DNA from 2 places in the Serratia grimesii genome. Region 2 is predicted to be linked to the other one. Evidence: predicted binding sites of a transcription regulator. Region 2 holds the regulator's gene; the other holds the start of a gene.
What was found. The regulator sigma-54, encoded in region 2, starts transcription at its own class of promoters, with help from an activator protein. The targets are predictions, from matches to a motif close to GTTGGCACANNTTTCGCTNT.

Region 1: the regulator sigma-54 is predicted to act here: its motif matches at 5,763-5,782, upstream of glnA (glutamate--ammonia ligase).

Annotation. Positions count from the first base shown of each region.
Region 1 covers NZ_LT883155.1:5,072,674-5,080,409, reverse strand. Annotated here, with positions in the region: gene hemN (oxygen-independent coproporphyrinogen III oxidase) at 1-1,211, shown strand, start outside; gene SGBXF1_RS23680 (YshB family small membrane protein) at 1,259-1,381, opposite strand; gene glnG (nitrogen regulation protein NR(I)) at 1,495-2,907, opposite strand; gene glnL (nitrogen regulation protein NR(II)) at 2,916-3,965, opposite strand; gene glnA (glutamate--ammonia ligase) at 4,274-5,683, opposite strand; gene typA (ribosome-dependent GTPase TypA) at 6,054-7,736, shown strand, end outside.
Region 2 covers NZ_LT883155.1:4,573,891-4,581,626, reverse strand. Annotated here, with positions in the region: gene SGBXF1_RS21400 (lactonase family protein) at 1-85, shown strand, start outside; gene SGBXF1_RS21395 (BglG family transcription antiterminator) at 137-2,053, shown strand; gene npr (PTS phosphocarrier protein NPr) at 2,109-2,381, opposite strand; gene rapZ (RNase adapter RapZ) at 2,378-3,232, opposite strand; gene ptsN (PTS IIA-like nitrogen regulatory protein PtsN) at 3,363-3,824, opposite strand; gene hpf (ribosome hibernation promoting factor) at 3,979-4,266, opposite strand; gene rpoN (RNA polymerase factor sigma-54) at 4,290-5,723, opposite strand; gene lptB (LPS export ABC transporter ATP-binding protein) at 5,774-6,499, opposite strand; gene lptA (lipopolysaccharide ABC transporter substrate-binding protein LptA) at 6,506-7,045, opposite strand; gene lptC (LPS export ABC transporter periplasmic protein LptC) at 7,014-7,592, opposite strand; gene kdsC (3-deoxy-manno-octulosonate-8-phosphatase KdsC) at 7,589-7,736, opposite strand, start outside.

The sequences.
Region 1 (7,736 bases), 500 kb from region 2:
TGTATGTGCATATCCCTTTCTGCCACAAGCTCTGCTATTTCTGTGGTTGCAACAAGCTGGTGACGCGTCAGACACACAAGGCTGATGAATATCTGGCTGTATTGGCACAGGAAATCGCCCATCGCGCTCCCCTGTTTGCCGGGCGTAAGGTCGGCCAGTTACACTGGGGCGGCGGCACACCGACCTACCTGAGTAAGTCGCAAATCAGCACGCTGGTGGCACAACTGCGGCAACACTTTGATTTTCTCCCCGATTTGGAAATGTCGATCGAAGTCGATCCGCGTGAGATTGAGCTGGATGTGCTCGATCATTTACGCAGCGAAGGCTTTAACCGCCTTAGCATGGGTGTACAGGACTTCAATAAAGACGTGCAGCGATTGGTGAATCGCGAGCAGGATGAAGACTTCATCTTCGCGTTGATTGCCCGCGCCAAAGCACTAGGTTTTAATTCCACCAATATCGATCTGATCTATGGGTTGCCGAAACAGACACCAGAGAGCTTTGCTTACACCCTGCAGCGTGTAGCAGAGTTGAATCCGGATCGTCTGAGCGTATTTAACTACGCCCATATGCCGAATTTATTCGCAGCCCAGCGCAAAATCAAAGACGCGGATTTGCCGAGTGCGCAGCAGAAACTGGATATTCTGCAGCAGACCATTGCCTCTCTGACTGAGTCGGGTTACCAGTTTATTGGTATGGACCACTTTGCCCGTCCAGATGATGAACTGGCGGTGGCGCAGCGTGAAGGAAAGCTGCACCGCAATTTCCAGGGGTACACCACACAGGGCGACAGTGATTTACTGGGGCTGGGGGTTTCGGCTATCAGCATGCTGGGGGACAGCTATGCACAGAACCAGAAAGAGCTGAAGACCTATTACCGTAGCGTTGAGGCGCAGGGGAATGCCTTGTGGCGCGGCCTGGCGATGACGGAAGATGACTGCCTGCGACGTGAGGTGATCAAAACGTTGATCTGTAACTTTAAGCTGGACTACTTGGCTATAGAGCAACAGTTTGGTATCAGCTTCGCCAGCTACTTTGCTGAAGATTTGCAGTTGCTGGCGCCGTTTGAACGCGATGGGCTGGTGGAGCGCAACGAGCAGGGTATCCGCGTTACGCCACGTGGTCGGTTACTGATCCGCAATATCTGCATGTGCTTTGATATCTACTTGCGTCAGCAGGCACGCGCACAGCAATTCTCTCGGGTTATTTGAGGGATAAAAAAACAGCCGCTAAAGCGGCTGTTTTTTCGATTAAACATTTAACTCAAGAAATTAATCAGTGCTGCGCACAGCACAGCAGCCACGGCTGCCTGTGGCGTGTGACTGGCGGCAGAGCCAAGCTCCGCGCCTTGGGAAATGAATGCGACCAATGAGTCCAGCATCGAGAGCCTCCAGAGTGTGCGCCCCGATCATACTGCTGCCTTACTGGCTGTAAAGCCTGAAACAGTCGATTTTTTGTGCGCTTGATTGTGTTTTCTATAATCAACAACACAAACTATTCCATTCCCAACTCTTTCAACTTGCGAGTTAACGTATTACGGCCCCAACCCAGCAAGCGAGCGGCTTCCTGCTTATGCCCCTGGGTATGGCGCAACGCGGTAGTGAGCAAAGTGCGCTCCATTTCCGGTTGCGCTTCCGACAGCAAGTTTTGATGACCGGAACGTAGTGCGCGGTCGGCCCACTGTGCCAACAATGTGGCCCAGCTGTCTGGCAGACTGTGGCTGGTGGTTTCTGGCGCAGAGGTTTCAAACAACTCACTCGGCAGATCTTGAATCAGCACCTCTTGCCCGGCGGCCATCACGGTTAACCAGCGGCACGTGTTCTCTAATTGGCGCACGTTGCCTGGCCATGGCAGGCGGGTCAGAGCCGTTTCTGTCTCAGGATGCAAATTCTTCGCCTCAACACCCAGCTCTTTTGCGGCCACCTGTAGGAAGTAGCGTGCCAGACGTGGAATGTCCTCACGACGCTCACGTAATGGCGGCAGGTGTACACGTATCACATTGAGACGATGGAACAGATCCTCACGGAATTTGCCTTCCTGCACGCGTAATTCCAGGTTCTGGTGTGTCGCGGCGATAATACGCACATCTACTTTCACCGGCGCATAACCACCGACACGGTAGAATTGGCCATCTGCCAACACTCGCAGTAAACGAGTTTGAACATCCAGTGGCATATCGCCGATTTCATCCAGGAACAATGTCCCGCCATCAGCCTGCTCAAAGCGGCCCTGGCGAATCTGATTAGCCCCAGTAAAGGCGCCTTTTTCGTGGCCGAACAGTTCGGACTCGATCAGATCTTTGGGAATAGCCGCCATATTCAATGCAATAAACGGCGATTTAGCGCGCGGGCTGTGGCGATGCAGGGCATGAGCCACTAGCTCTTTACCTGTGCCTGACTCACCGTTGATCAAGACGCTGATCGATGAGCGTGAAAGACGTCCGATAATACGGAATACATCCTGCATTGCCGGGGCTTCGCCGATAATGTCTGCGACCGGATCGTTAGCTGGCTGACTGCGCGCTGGCTGTTGTTGTTCCTGATAATGACTGATAGCACGTTCTACCAGTGCGACAGCTTCATCGATATCAAAGGGTTTTGGCAGGTAATCAAAAGCCCCTTGCTGGTAGGCACTGACTGCCGCGTCCAAATCCGAATGTGCCGTCATTATGATGACCGGAAGCATAGGGTGACGCTGCTTTATTTGTTTGAGTAATGCAAGACCATCCATGCCCGGCATGCGGATGTCAGACAGCAACACGTCAGGCGTTTGTGTGGACAAGGCTTCCAAAACCTCATTGCCACTCTCGAAGGTTACGCAGCTCACACCTGCCCCAGTGAGTGCGCGTTCAAGCACCCAGCGGATGGAGCTATCGTCATCGACGATCCAGACTATCCCTCGTTGCATAGAAAACCTCACTGACGAATAGGCAGGTAAACCGAGAATTCGGTATGTCCTGGCCAACTGTTAAATTCAATTTTTCCGCAATGTTGATCAATAAGATTACGGGCGATGGATAAACCCAGGCCGGTTCCGCCTTCGCGGCCGCTGACCATTGGGTAAAACAGCGTGTCTTGTAACTGCGCCGGCACGCCGGGGCCGTCATCTTCTATATCAATACGTGCTGCCAGCCGATAACGGCTGCCATGCAGGGTGATCTGGAATGCGGTGCGGGTGCGTAACGTGATGGTGCCGCCAGCCGGTCCCAGTGCCTGCAGAGCGTTACGGGTAATGTTCAGCAGAACCTGTTCGATTTGATCCGGGTCGTGCGCCATTTCCGGTAGGCTGGGGTCATAATCACGTACCAGCGTCACGTTATCCGGTTTTTCCAGTGCCACCAGTTGGCAAACGCGTTCTGCGACCTGATGAATACTTTGGGTAATGTGCTGGCCAGGCCGTTGTGGGCCCAGCAGACGATCAACCAGATTGCGCAGGCGATCGGCCTGTTCAATGATGACCTTGGTGTATTCGGTCAGTGATGGATCTGGAAGCGCCTTGGCCAGCAATTGTGCCGCGCCCCGTAAGCCACCAAGTGGATTTTTGATTTCATGTGCCAGACCACGTACCAAATCGCGAGCGGCAACTTGTTGTGCGTGTTGTAACTGTTCCTGACTCAGGCGGCGTTGGTTATCCATCGGCGCCAGCTCGACCAAGATATAACCTTCAGGCAACGCCTGGGCGGTCAAAGAGAGGATGTGCGCACGTCCGTCAACCACCAGGGTCACTTCGTTGTCGGTAAAGCCCTGACCGGCGCGCAGGCTCTCACGCATCAAATCGACGTTCAGTGAGAAGTAGCCGAGCAGATCGGGTAAAGGCGTACCGAAAAGTTTACGAGAACTCTGTGCCAGCAGTTGTTGTGCTGCCGGATTGGCGTAATGAACCGCCAGCGAATCATCTAACAGCAAAATGCTGTTAATGAGCGAATTGAGGATCTGCCCTGCGTCGGGCAGCTTGCCAGTTGCCATATATGCCCTTCATCTTTCAAGACGCAGCGTTGTTGGCTGCTCTTACTCACACCAGTCACTTGGCAGACCAAGCTCCTGTCGGTTCGCTCGGTTGCCGCCTAGCTGCACCTTGAAATTAATTGGGCATAGCAGACGACTGCACCTTTTTAGTGCATTTATCCTACTCCATCCGTCATGTACGCGGTATGGAATAGTTTTGCAGAAAATATGGTGGAGAAAAAAACCCATCCGAAGATGGGCAGAAAGTTTCCACGGCAACAAAAAAGACAACTAAATCTGGGCGCCGTCCGCAGACGGCGCGGTAAAACTTAAACGCTGTAGTACAGTTCGAATTCAACCGGGTGTGGTGTCATGCGAACGCGATCCATTTCTTCTTTACGCAGGTCGATGTAAGCGTCGATAGCGTCGTCTGTGAATACGCCGCCACGGGTCAGGAACTCGCGGTCTTCGCTTAATGCAGCCAGCGCTTCATCCAGGGAACCTGCAACTTTTGGAATTTCAGCTTCTTCTTCCGGTGGCAGGTCATACAGGTTTTTATCCATGGCATCGCCAGGGTGGATTTTATTAATCACACCGTCCAGGCCAGCCATCAACAGCGCCGCGAAGCACAGGTATGGGTTAGCGGCTGGATCAGGGAAGCGAGCTTCGATACGACGTGCTTTCGGACTGGCTACCACTGGAATACGGATAGAAGCAGAGCGGTTGCGGGCGGAGTAAGCCAGCATGACCGGTGCTTCGTAACCTGGGACCAGACGCTTGTAAGAGTTGGTGGTCGGGTTGGCCAGGGCATTGATGGCTTTAGCGTGCTTGATGATACCGCCGATGTAGAACAGAGCAGTTTCAGACAGGCCGCCGTATTTGTCACCAGCGAACAGGTTAGTGCCGTTCTTGGACAAAGACATGTGGCAGTGCATACCAGAACCGTTATCACCGAACATCGGCTTCGGCATGAAGGTCGCAGTTTTGCCAAATGCGTGAGCCACGTTGTGAACCACGTATTTGTAGATTTGGATTTCGTCGGCTTTTTTGGTCATGGTGTTGAAGCGGGTTGCCACTTCGTTCTGACCTGCAGTTGCCACTTCGTGGTGGTGCGCTTCAACAACCAGACCCATTTCTTCCATGGTCAAACACATGGTAGAGCGGATGTCTTGTGAAGAGTCGACAGGAGGAACTGGGAAGTAGCCGCCTTTAACTGCCGGACGGTGGCCTTTGTTGCCGCCATCGTATTTGGTGCCTGAGTTCCATGCGCCTTCGATATCGTCGATAGCCACGTGGGAACCACGGATGCTGCTGCCGAAACGAATGTCATCGAACAGGAAGAATTCTGGCTCTGGCCCGAACAGGACAGTGTCCGCGATACCGGATGAACGCAGGAAGTCTTCTGCACGCTTAGAAATAGAACGCGGGTCACGGTCGTAGCCCTGCATGGTGCCTGGCTCAAGGATGTCGCAGCGAATAATCAGGGTGGATTCTTCGAAGAACGGATCCAATACTGCCGTGCTGGCGTCTGGCATCAGTACCATGTCAGATTCGTTGATACCTTTCCAACCGCCGATCGAGGAGCCGTCAAACATTTTACCTTCTTCGAAGAAGTCGGCATTCACCTGATGAGCAGGGATGGTGACGTGTTGTTCTTTACCCTTGGTGTCAGTGAAACGCAGGTCTACGAATTTCACTTCATGCTCATTCAGCATCGTCAAAACGTGTTCAGCGGACATACTTAACTCTCCCGGATTTATCATTGTCGTCGTCGTGGAACGAATCTGTGAAACTGGCTTTTTTTGCCTTGAAAAGACTAAAGCGAAAACTGTGCCAACTTTGCTAAAGCGCGATAAACGCCTTTCTGAGCGGGTTTTGCACAGAATTAGTATGCACCATTAGTGACGCATTGCACTTAAATGGTGCAATCAATGCGAGGTGGGGCACTGTAATGGTGCAAAAGTGCACCAGATGCTGCTTTTTGCACCGTGAAAGGGATCACATACTGACCTGTACACAGTTGTTTATAAGAGACTGTTGTGATCTTGTTTAGTCCCTCGCTTAATACGTGTACAATAGCGCGCTATTTCTAATGCCTGAGGCAAAGCTGTGATCGAAAATTTGCGTAACATCGCCATTATTGCCCACGTTGACCATGGTAAGACCACCCTGGTTGATAAGCTGCTGCAACAATCCGGTACTTTCGGAGAGCGTGTAGAAGCCACCGAACGCGTAATGGACTCCAACGATTTGGAGAAAGAGCGTGGGATTACCATCCTCGCAAAAAACACCGCCATTAATTGGAAAGACTACCGCATCAACATCGTGGATACCCCAGGACACGCCGACTTCGGCGGTGAGGTTGAGCGTGTGATGTCAATGGTTGACTCGGTGCTGCTGGTTGTGGACGCAATGGATGGCCCAATGCCGCAAACCCGCTTTGTGACCAAGAAAGCTTTTGCTAATGGTCTGAAGCCGATCGTGGTAATCAACAAGGTTGACCGTCCAGGCGCACGTCCTGATTGGGTTGTTGATCAGGTCTTCGACCTGTTCGTTAACCTCGACGCAACCGACGAGCAGCTCGACTTCCCAATCATCTATGCTTCTGCACTGTTGGGGATCGCGGGTACTGACCACAATGAGATGGCGGAAGACATGACCCCGCTGTATCAGGCGATCGTAGACCACGTGTCTGCACCGCAGGTTGAGCTCGAAGCACCGTTCCAGATGCAAATCTCCCAGTTGGACTACAACAACTACCTGGGCGTGATCGGTATCGGCCGTATCAAGCGCGGTAAAGTGAAGCCAAACCAGCAAGTCACTATCATCGATAGCGAAGGTAAAACTCGCAGCGGTAAAGTGGGTAAAGTGCTGGGCCACATGGGTCTGGAGCGTATCGAGTCGACCTTGGCTGAAGCGGGCGACATCATCGCTATCACCGGTCTGGGCGAGCTGAACATTTCTGATACCATCTGTGACACCTCTGCCGTTGAAGCACTGCCGGCGCTGTCTGTAGATGAACCAACCGTAACAATGTTCTTCAACGTCAACACCTCACCTTTCTGCGGTAAAGAAGGTAAGTTTGTGACTTCGCGTCAAATCCTTGAGCGTCTGAACAAGGAACTGGTGCACAACGTTGCATTGCGTGTTGAAGAAACTGAAGATGCTGACGCATTCCGTGTATCTGGCCGTGGTGAACTTCACCTGTCGGTTCTGATCGAAAACATGCGTCGTGAAGGTTTCGAACTGGCGGTATCCCGTCCGAAAGTCATCTTCCGTGAAATCGATGGCCGTAAACAAGAGCCGTTTGAAAACGTGACCTTGGACATCGAAGAACAGCACCAGGGTTCAGTCATGCAAGCCATGGGTGAGCGTAAAGCTGACCTGAAAAACATGGATCCAGACGGTAAAGGCCGTGTGCGTCTCGACTACGTGATCCCAAGCCGTGGCTTGATTGGCTTCCGTAACGAGTTCATGACCATGACTTCTGGTACCGGTCTGCTGTATTCCACCTTCAGCCATTACGACGACGTACGTCCGGGTGAAGTTGGCCAGCGCCAGAACGGTGTGCTGATCTCTAACGGCCAAGGTAAAGCGGTAGCATTCGCCCTGTTTGGTCTGCAAGATCGCGGCAAGTTGTTCCTGGGCCACGGTGCGGAAGTGTATGAAGGCCAGATCATCGGTATTCACTCACGTTCTAACGACCTGACCGTGAACTGCCTGACCGGTAAGAAACTGACCAACATGCGTGCTTCTGGTACTGACGAAGCAACTACCTTGGTTCCTGCTATC
Region 2 (7,736 bases):
AGCCAGTGGCAAGCTCAGCTTTGTTGAAGGCTATACGCCGGTAGGCAGCCCATCGCAAATGGTGTTCTTGCCGCTCGCGAAGTAACCCGCTGCCCGTCTGACTCCTCAGGCGGGCACTTTAATTGACGGAAAGAGAATGGTGCGATTTCCCTACCCGCGTTTGGCCTATCTGTTTGATGCTTTACAGTCTGAGACTTTGCCACAAGACGAGTTGGCGAAGCGTTTCGCTGTGTCCACCCGGACCGTGCGTGCCGATATCACTGCACTGAACGACATTCTGGAAAAATATGGAGCCCACTTTGTGCATAACCGTGGTGCGGGCTATCACTTACAGATAGATGACGCCGTACTGTTCAGCGCCTTACAGCATCAAGAACGCAAAAAGCATGCGACTCCACGCAGTGCACAGGAGCGGGTGCACTATCTGCTGATTCGTTTTTTGACCTCAGCTTTTTCTCTAAAGCTTGAAGATTTAGCCGATGAATGGTTTGTCAGCCGCGGTACGCTGCAAAACGACATGGCTGAGGTGAGAGAGCGCCTGGCGCACTACCAGTTAACCATTGAAACCAAACCGCGCTATGGCATGAAGTTGTTCGGTTCGGAGATGGCGATCCGCGCCTGTCTGACCGATCTGTTATTCCAGTTGCATTTGGCCGATGCCGAAAATCCACTGCTCAACAATGAGATCCTGCGGCAACCGCAGGTGACGACCTTTGCCGGTTTACTGCATCCGTTGCTGTCGCAATATGCCATTCGTCTGACGGACGAAGGTGAGCAGTATCTAATTTTCTACTGTGCAGTGGCGCTGCGACGCATTACCGACGGTTATCCGTTGCCGGACTTTGACGTTGAGGATGGTGATGATGCTGTGCGCAAGGTCTCTACCTGGTTGGCAAGTGAGCTGCGTAAAGCCAGCGGGAAAGATATATCAATGGCGGAAGAGGCCTACTTGCGGGTGAATATTGCTGCGCGCCGGGTTCAAGAGGTGCAGCCGACGGAGATCAATGCTGACGATGAAGAAGCGCTGGTGGATTACATTCTGTCGTACATCAACGCGCACTATAACTACAATCTGCAGGGCGACACACAGCTGCGAGCCGATCTGCTCACCCATATCAAGACCATGATTACCCGGGTGAAATACCAGATTAATATCCCCAATCCACTGCTGGCGAATATCAAGCAGCATTACCCGATGGCCTATGATGTGACATTGGCAGCAGTGTCTAGCTGGGGGAAATACACGCCTTATACCCTGAGCGAGAACGAGATTGGGTACCTGGTGCTGCACATTGGGGTTGGTCTGGAACGGCATTACAACATTGGCTATGAGCGGCACCCGCAGGTGATGTTGGTATGTGACACCGGCAACTCGACGGTGCGGATGATCCAGGCACAGATCGCACGTAAGTACCCGCAACTGGTAATGACGCGGATCGTTTCGCTACGTGATTACGAGGTGCTCAACCACATTGACGAAGATTTTGTTATTTCTAACGCGCGGGTCAGCGAAAAGAACAAGCCTGTTGTTGTGATGTCACCGTTCCCGACTGAATATCAGCTCGAGCAGCTCGGCAAGTTGGTCCTGGTGGATCGAACCAAACCTTACATGTTGGAAAAGTTCTTCGATGCTGATCACTTCATGGTGGTGAACGAACCGCTGACCCAGGCGCAATTGTTCCAGAAAGTCTGTAGCCAGCTTGAGCGTGAAGGCTATGTCGGCGATGATTTTTATCCGTCGGTAGTGGAGCGCGAAACCATTGTTTCCACGATGTTGGGCGAAGGCATTGCCCTGCCGCACTCACTAGGCTTGCTGGCGAAAAAAACCGTGGTGGTGACGTTGCTGGCGCCACAGGGCGTCGTCTGGGGCGACGGCGAGATTGCTCACGTGATCTTCTTGCTGGCAATCAGCAAAAGTGACTATGAAGAAGCGATGGCGATCTATGATCTGTTCGTTACCTTCGTGCGTGAACGATCGATGAGTCGTCTGCTGGGCAGTGACAATTTTGATAGTTTTAAGGCAGTGGCGTTAGACTGTTTGAGTCGGATCTAGCGGCAGGAGTGATATGTTTTGAAGCAGGTGCGCAGCAGGTGGCGCACCTTGTCTTTTAGTCTTCGTCAAAGCCGGAATTAATCAACTCAATCACGGCAGCCAGCGCTTTAACTTCATCCGGGCCGGTGGCTTCAACTTCGATGTGACGGCCTTGTGCAGAGTCCAACATCAGCAGCGCAATCACGCTGCTGGCCTCGGCTTCTGTGCCGCTGTCGTTACGCAGCATAACCTCGGCGTCAAAACTCTGCACCAACTCGAACAGCTTCATCGCTGGGCGCGCATGCATGCCAAGTTTATTTTTGATTTCAACTGTTTGCTTGACCGTCATTGTTTGCGTTTTTCCAACGTACGATGGCGTGATTGCACGTTCTTGCCGCGTGAGCGGAAGTAGTCGGCCAACTGCTCTGCCACATACACCGAACGGTGCTTACCGCCGGTACAGCCAATGGCAACCGTCAGGTAGCTACGATTGTTGGTTTCCAGCATCGGTAGCCACTGCTCCAGATAACTGCGAGTCTGGTAGATGAAGTTGTGCACTTCAGTGTGGCGATCGAGGAATGAAGCGACGGGCTTATCCAGACCGGTCATTGGGCGCAGTTTGGGATCCCAGTGTGGGTTCGGCAAGAAGCGTACGTCGAACACGTAATCGGCGTCGATTGGGATACCGTGTTTAAAGCCGAAGGATTCAAACACCATGGTCAGCTCGCGCTCGCGTTTGCCCAACAGGCGGGTACGCAGCATTTCAGCCAGCTCATGCACTGACATTTCTGAGGTGTCGATGATCAGGTCGGCTCTGGAACGCAATGGTTCGAGCAGATCACTTTCTTCATCGATAGCGCTTTCCAGTGACAGGTTCTTGCTGGAGAGCGGATGCAGACGGCGTGTATCACTGTAGCGGCGAATCAGCGTATTGCGATCGGCGTCGAGGAACAGCAACTGCGGTGAGAAGCTGTCCGGCAGTTGAGTCATCGCATATTCAAACACTTCCGGCGATTCCGGCATGTTACGTACGTCGATGCTTACCGCCGCGGAGCTGTTGCGTTCCGCCAGCGTATTGGCAAGCTGCGGCAGCAGTACCACGGGCAGGTTATCAACGCAGTAAAAACCCATGTCTTCCAACGCCCGTAAGGCGACGGATTTCCCTGAACCGGAACGGCCGCTGACAATCATCAGCACCATGTGGAAACTCCCCTGGCATCTCAGTGGCGTCTATCGCCACCGTTAGAAACTTTATTATTCCGGCCTGAACCGGAATCCATCATGGCTAAACAGTATCGTTATCCGGGCTGGAAGTCACGCCAGCCGGGCGTTACTCGGTGATGATTTGGTAAAGCTCTTCGTCACTTTGCGCGGCGCGCAGGCGACGGCATACGGTTTTGTCGGCCAGGCGCTTCGCGACCAGAGACAGGGTATGCAAATGGGTTTTACATTGGTCGGCCGGTACCAGTAAGGCAAACAGCAGATCGACCGGCTGATTATCAATGGCATCAAAGGCGATAGGTTGGTCGAGACGGATAAACACGCCAACAGCCCGCAATGTGTCCTCTTCCAGTTTGCCATGGGGAATGGCGATACCGTTGCCGATACCGGTGCTGCCCATACGCTCGCGGGTGAGAACCGCGTCAAACACCACCTGTGGTGACAGGTTTAGCTGCTTGGCGGCCAGTTCGCTGATAATTTCCAAAGCGCGTTTCTTGCTAGTGCAATGGACGGCGCTTCTGGTGCACTCGATGTTTAAGACCGAGCTTAATTGCATTGTTTCGTTGTTCATCTCATCTTCACTTAAAATCACACCAGCAAGCAGGCTTGTGAGGTGATTTTTCGCCTGTTGGCTTATCGGCGCGGTACCCATACAAAGACAGGTAACGCGCCGATGGCCGAATATACGTTTGAGCCGAATCCGCTGACGGAAACGGCCCAGAATGTCAGTGTTGCTTCAGTTTGTCTTTATGTTTGTTCAATTGACGTGCCAGTTTGTCGATCAGGGTATCAATTGCAGCATACATGTTCTCGTCTTCCGAGGTGGCGTGCAACTCGCCTCCATTCACGTGCACCGTCGCTTCCGCGATCTGTTGCACTTTTTCCACACTAAGAACGACATACACCTGATTTATGCGGTCAAAATACTGTTCGAGTTTGGCGAACTTAGTGTTCACGAACTCACGCAATGGTTCGGTGATTTCGATGTGGTGTCCGGTAATGTTGAGCTGCATAGTGTCTTCCTTCTCAATAGAGGTCAAACCAACTGTTTACGTTGGTTGGACGGCGGGATGGACAAAGACTCTCGGTACTTGGCGACGGTACGCCGCGCCACGATGATCCCCTGGTCGGAGAGCAGGGTGGCCAGCTTGCTGTCGCTGAGCGGTTTGGCGGGGTTTTCCGCCGCGATCATTTTCTTCACGACTGCCCGGATCGCCGTAGAGGAAGCTTCGCCCCCGCTGTCGGTATTCACATGGCTTGAGAAGAAATATTTCAATTCGAAAATGCCGCGCGGACTGTGCAAAAACTTCTGCGTAGTCACACGTGAGATTGTCGATTCATGCATCTCCACGGCCTGTGCGATATCTGCCAGTACCATGGGCTTCATAAATTCTGCACCTTGCTCAAAGAAGGCCTGCTGCTGCTCGACAATGCAGCGTGAGACTTTCAGTAAGGTGTCGTTTCGGCTTTCCAGACTTTTGATCAGCCATTTGGCTTCCTGCAGATTGCTGCGGATGTACTGACCGTCACTGTCGTTACGCGCGCTGTTGCCCATTGCGGCATATTGCTGGTTGATCTTCAGCCGTGGAATACTGTCGCTGTTGAGCTCAACCGTCCAAACATCTTGCACCTTGCGTACCAGCACGTCTGGGATCACATACTCAGACTCGCCGGTATTGATCGACTGGCCCGGACGTGGATCGAGTGACTGGATCAACTGCATCGCTTCTTTCAGTGTATCTTCTTTTGAGCGCGTTGATCGCATCAGGCTGCGAAAGTCGTGGTTCGCCAGCAAGTCCAGATGTTCACTGATGATCAGGCGTGCTTCAGCCAGATATGGCGTGTCTTCGGCATATTGGGAAAGCTGAACCAACAAGCAGTCGCGCAGATCGCGCGCGGCAACGCCAACCGGATCAAAACGCTGTACGCGTTTCAACACGGCTTCGACTTCGTCCATTGTCACATTTTCGTCACCGATGCTCTCCAGAATGTCTTCCAGTGGCACGGTGAGATAACCGGTGTCATCGACAGCGTCGACGATTGAGGTGGCGATGGCGGCATCCGTATCGGAAAACGGTGTGAGATCTACCTGCCACATCAGATAGTCTTGCAGGGTCTGGGTGGTTTCACCCTGATAAACCGGCAGCTCATCATCACTGTAATCAGTGCGGGTGCCAGAGGGGGTGCCCGCCGTGTAGATTTCGTCCCAAGTGGCGTCCAGCGGCAGCTCTTCTGGCATGTCTTTCTGTTCCAGCGCTTCGCGGGTGTCCAAACCTTCGGTTTCGATGGTTTCTTTGGTATCGATTTCTTCGTGCAGGTCGGTCTGTTCAAGCAATGGGTTGCTCTCTAACGCCAGCTGTATCTCCTGCTGGAGCTCAAGCGTGGACAACTGCAACAGGCGAATCGCCTGCTGGAGTTGGGGGGTCATAGCCAATTGTTGACTAAACCTGAGTTGCAAACCTTGCTTCATAATCTTCTGTCTACTTCCGTTAAGCGTCGCCCATCAGGACGTGCTGGAACTCAGAGGCGGAATTCTTCGCCCAGATAAACGCGTTTCACCTGCTCATCGGCCAGAATAGCATCCGGCGTGCCGTGAGCAATCAGTTTGCCCTGGCTGACGATATAGGCGCGTTCACATACGTCCAGCGTTTCGCGCACGTTGTGGTCGGTGATCAGCACGCCCAGGCCGCTGTCACGCAAGTGCTCGATAATTTTTTTAATGTCGATAACGGAAATGGGGTCGACCCCGGCGAACGGTTCATCCAGCAGGATGAATTTCGGGTTGGCCGCCAGTGCTCGGGCGATCTCCACGCGGCGGCGTTCGCCACCGGACAGCGCCTGGCCCAGGTTGTCGCGTAGATGGGAGATATGGAACTCTTCCATCAGCTCTACCGCACGGTCTGCTCGCTGTTCACTACTGAGATCGTCACGGATCTCCAGAACGGCCATCAGGTTGTCATACACGCTCAGGCGGCGGAAGATTGACGCTTCTTGCGGCAGATAGCCGATACCACGACGTGCGCGCGCATGAAGTGGCAACAGGCTGATATCTTCTTCGTCAATCACGATACGCCCGGCGTCACGCTGGACGATACCGACCACCATGTAGAAGGTGGTGGTCTTACCGGCGCCGTTTGGCCCCAAAAGGCCGACGATTTCGCCGGATTTCACGTTCAGACTGACGTCTTCAACAACTTTGCGGCCCTTGTAGGCTTTCGCCAAGTTTTCTGCGATGAGTGTAGCCATAAGTGATTAGTTACTCTTCTTTTGCCCGTTTTTGTCTTGCAACTGCGACGGTACCAGAACCGTAGTCACGCGTTTGCCTTTATCGCTAAACGCCTGCATTTGCTGCTGTTGCACCAGGTAGGTGATGCGATCGCCTTTTACGTTGCTGTCGAGCTGTTCCAGATAGGCATTCCCGGTCAGGGTCACTAACTGCGATGCGACATCGTAACGGACCTTTTGGGCATGGCCTTTAACCGGCTTGCCGCTGTCTTGCATCTGGTAAAAAGTAACTGGGTTACCAAAGGCTTCAATATAGGTTTTGTTCTGGTCGCCGCCCGGCCTGGTCACCACGACCTTGTCGGCTTTGATATCGATAGTGCCTTGCTTGATCACCACGTTATCGGTAAAGGTGCTGACGTTGCTCTGCATGTCCAGAGACTGTTTCAGTGAGTCAATGCTCACTGGTTGACTGGAGTCGGACTTCAGCGCCCAAGCGGGTGCACTGGCGGCCAAAATCAAGCTGCCGATCAACAGATTACGGCTTCGTTTGTTGGTTCTGAATTTCATAGTTGGTCTTAACCTTATCAATCAGCTCAGCGGTTTTGGCCCGCAGGTTCCCACGCATTTTCATGCCGTTAGAGGTGAAGTTCGTCCCGTAGAGTGTCACTTCGTCATCCGAAGCCACATCTTGGGTCACCAGGTTCACCTGAGCATTGTCTGTTTTAATTTTTTCCAGCTGTGAGGTGGTGGTCAGGCTGTTCACCTCGACATGGCCGTAAAGATACAGCATCCGGTCTTTAGTCAGTTTGGCGCGATCGGCGCGAACTGACCAGGTGGCCACCGCGTTTTCATCAAACAGCGTCATCACTGGCTGGGTAAACCAGCTTAATTCGTCGGCCTCATAGTACTTCACGTCTTCCGCCACCAGCTTGTAACTCAGCTTGCCGGTCGGATTGTACACTATGGTGACCGTGTGCTGGCTCTGGTAAGTTGGGTCCTGGCTGTTGACCGGCCCTGGGACCGAGTCATTATTGAAGTCAGCCATGTTCCAGCCAATCAGCGCCAATGCGATCACCGCCAGCAAGAGGGTGATCCAAAGTTTGGTTTTACTCATATCGACAGCCCTTTGGCGTCCTCCAGCTTGTTCTGAGCCAAAAGAATAATGTCACACAGCTCGCGCACCGCGCCCCGGCCGCCGGCAATGCGGGTAACGTAATGGGCGCGTGGTAGCAGCAACGGATGTGCATCTGCGACTGCA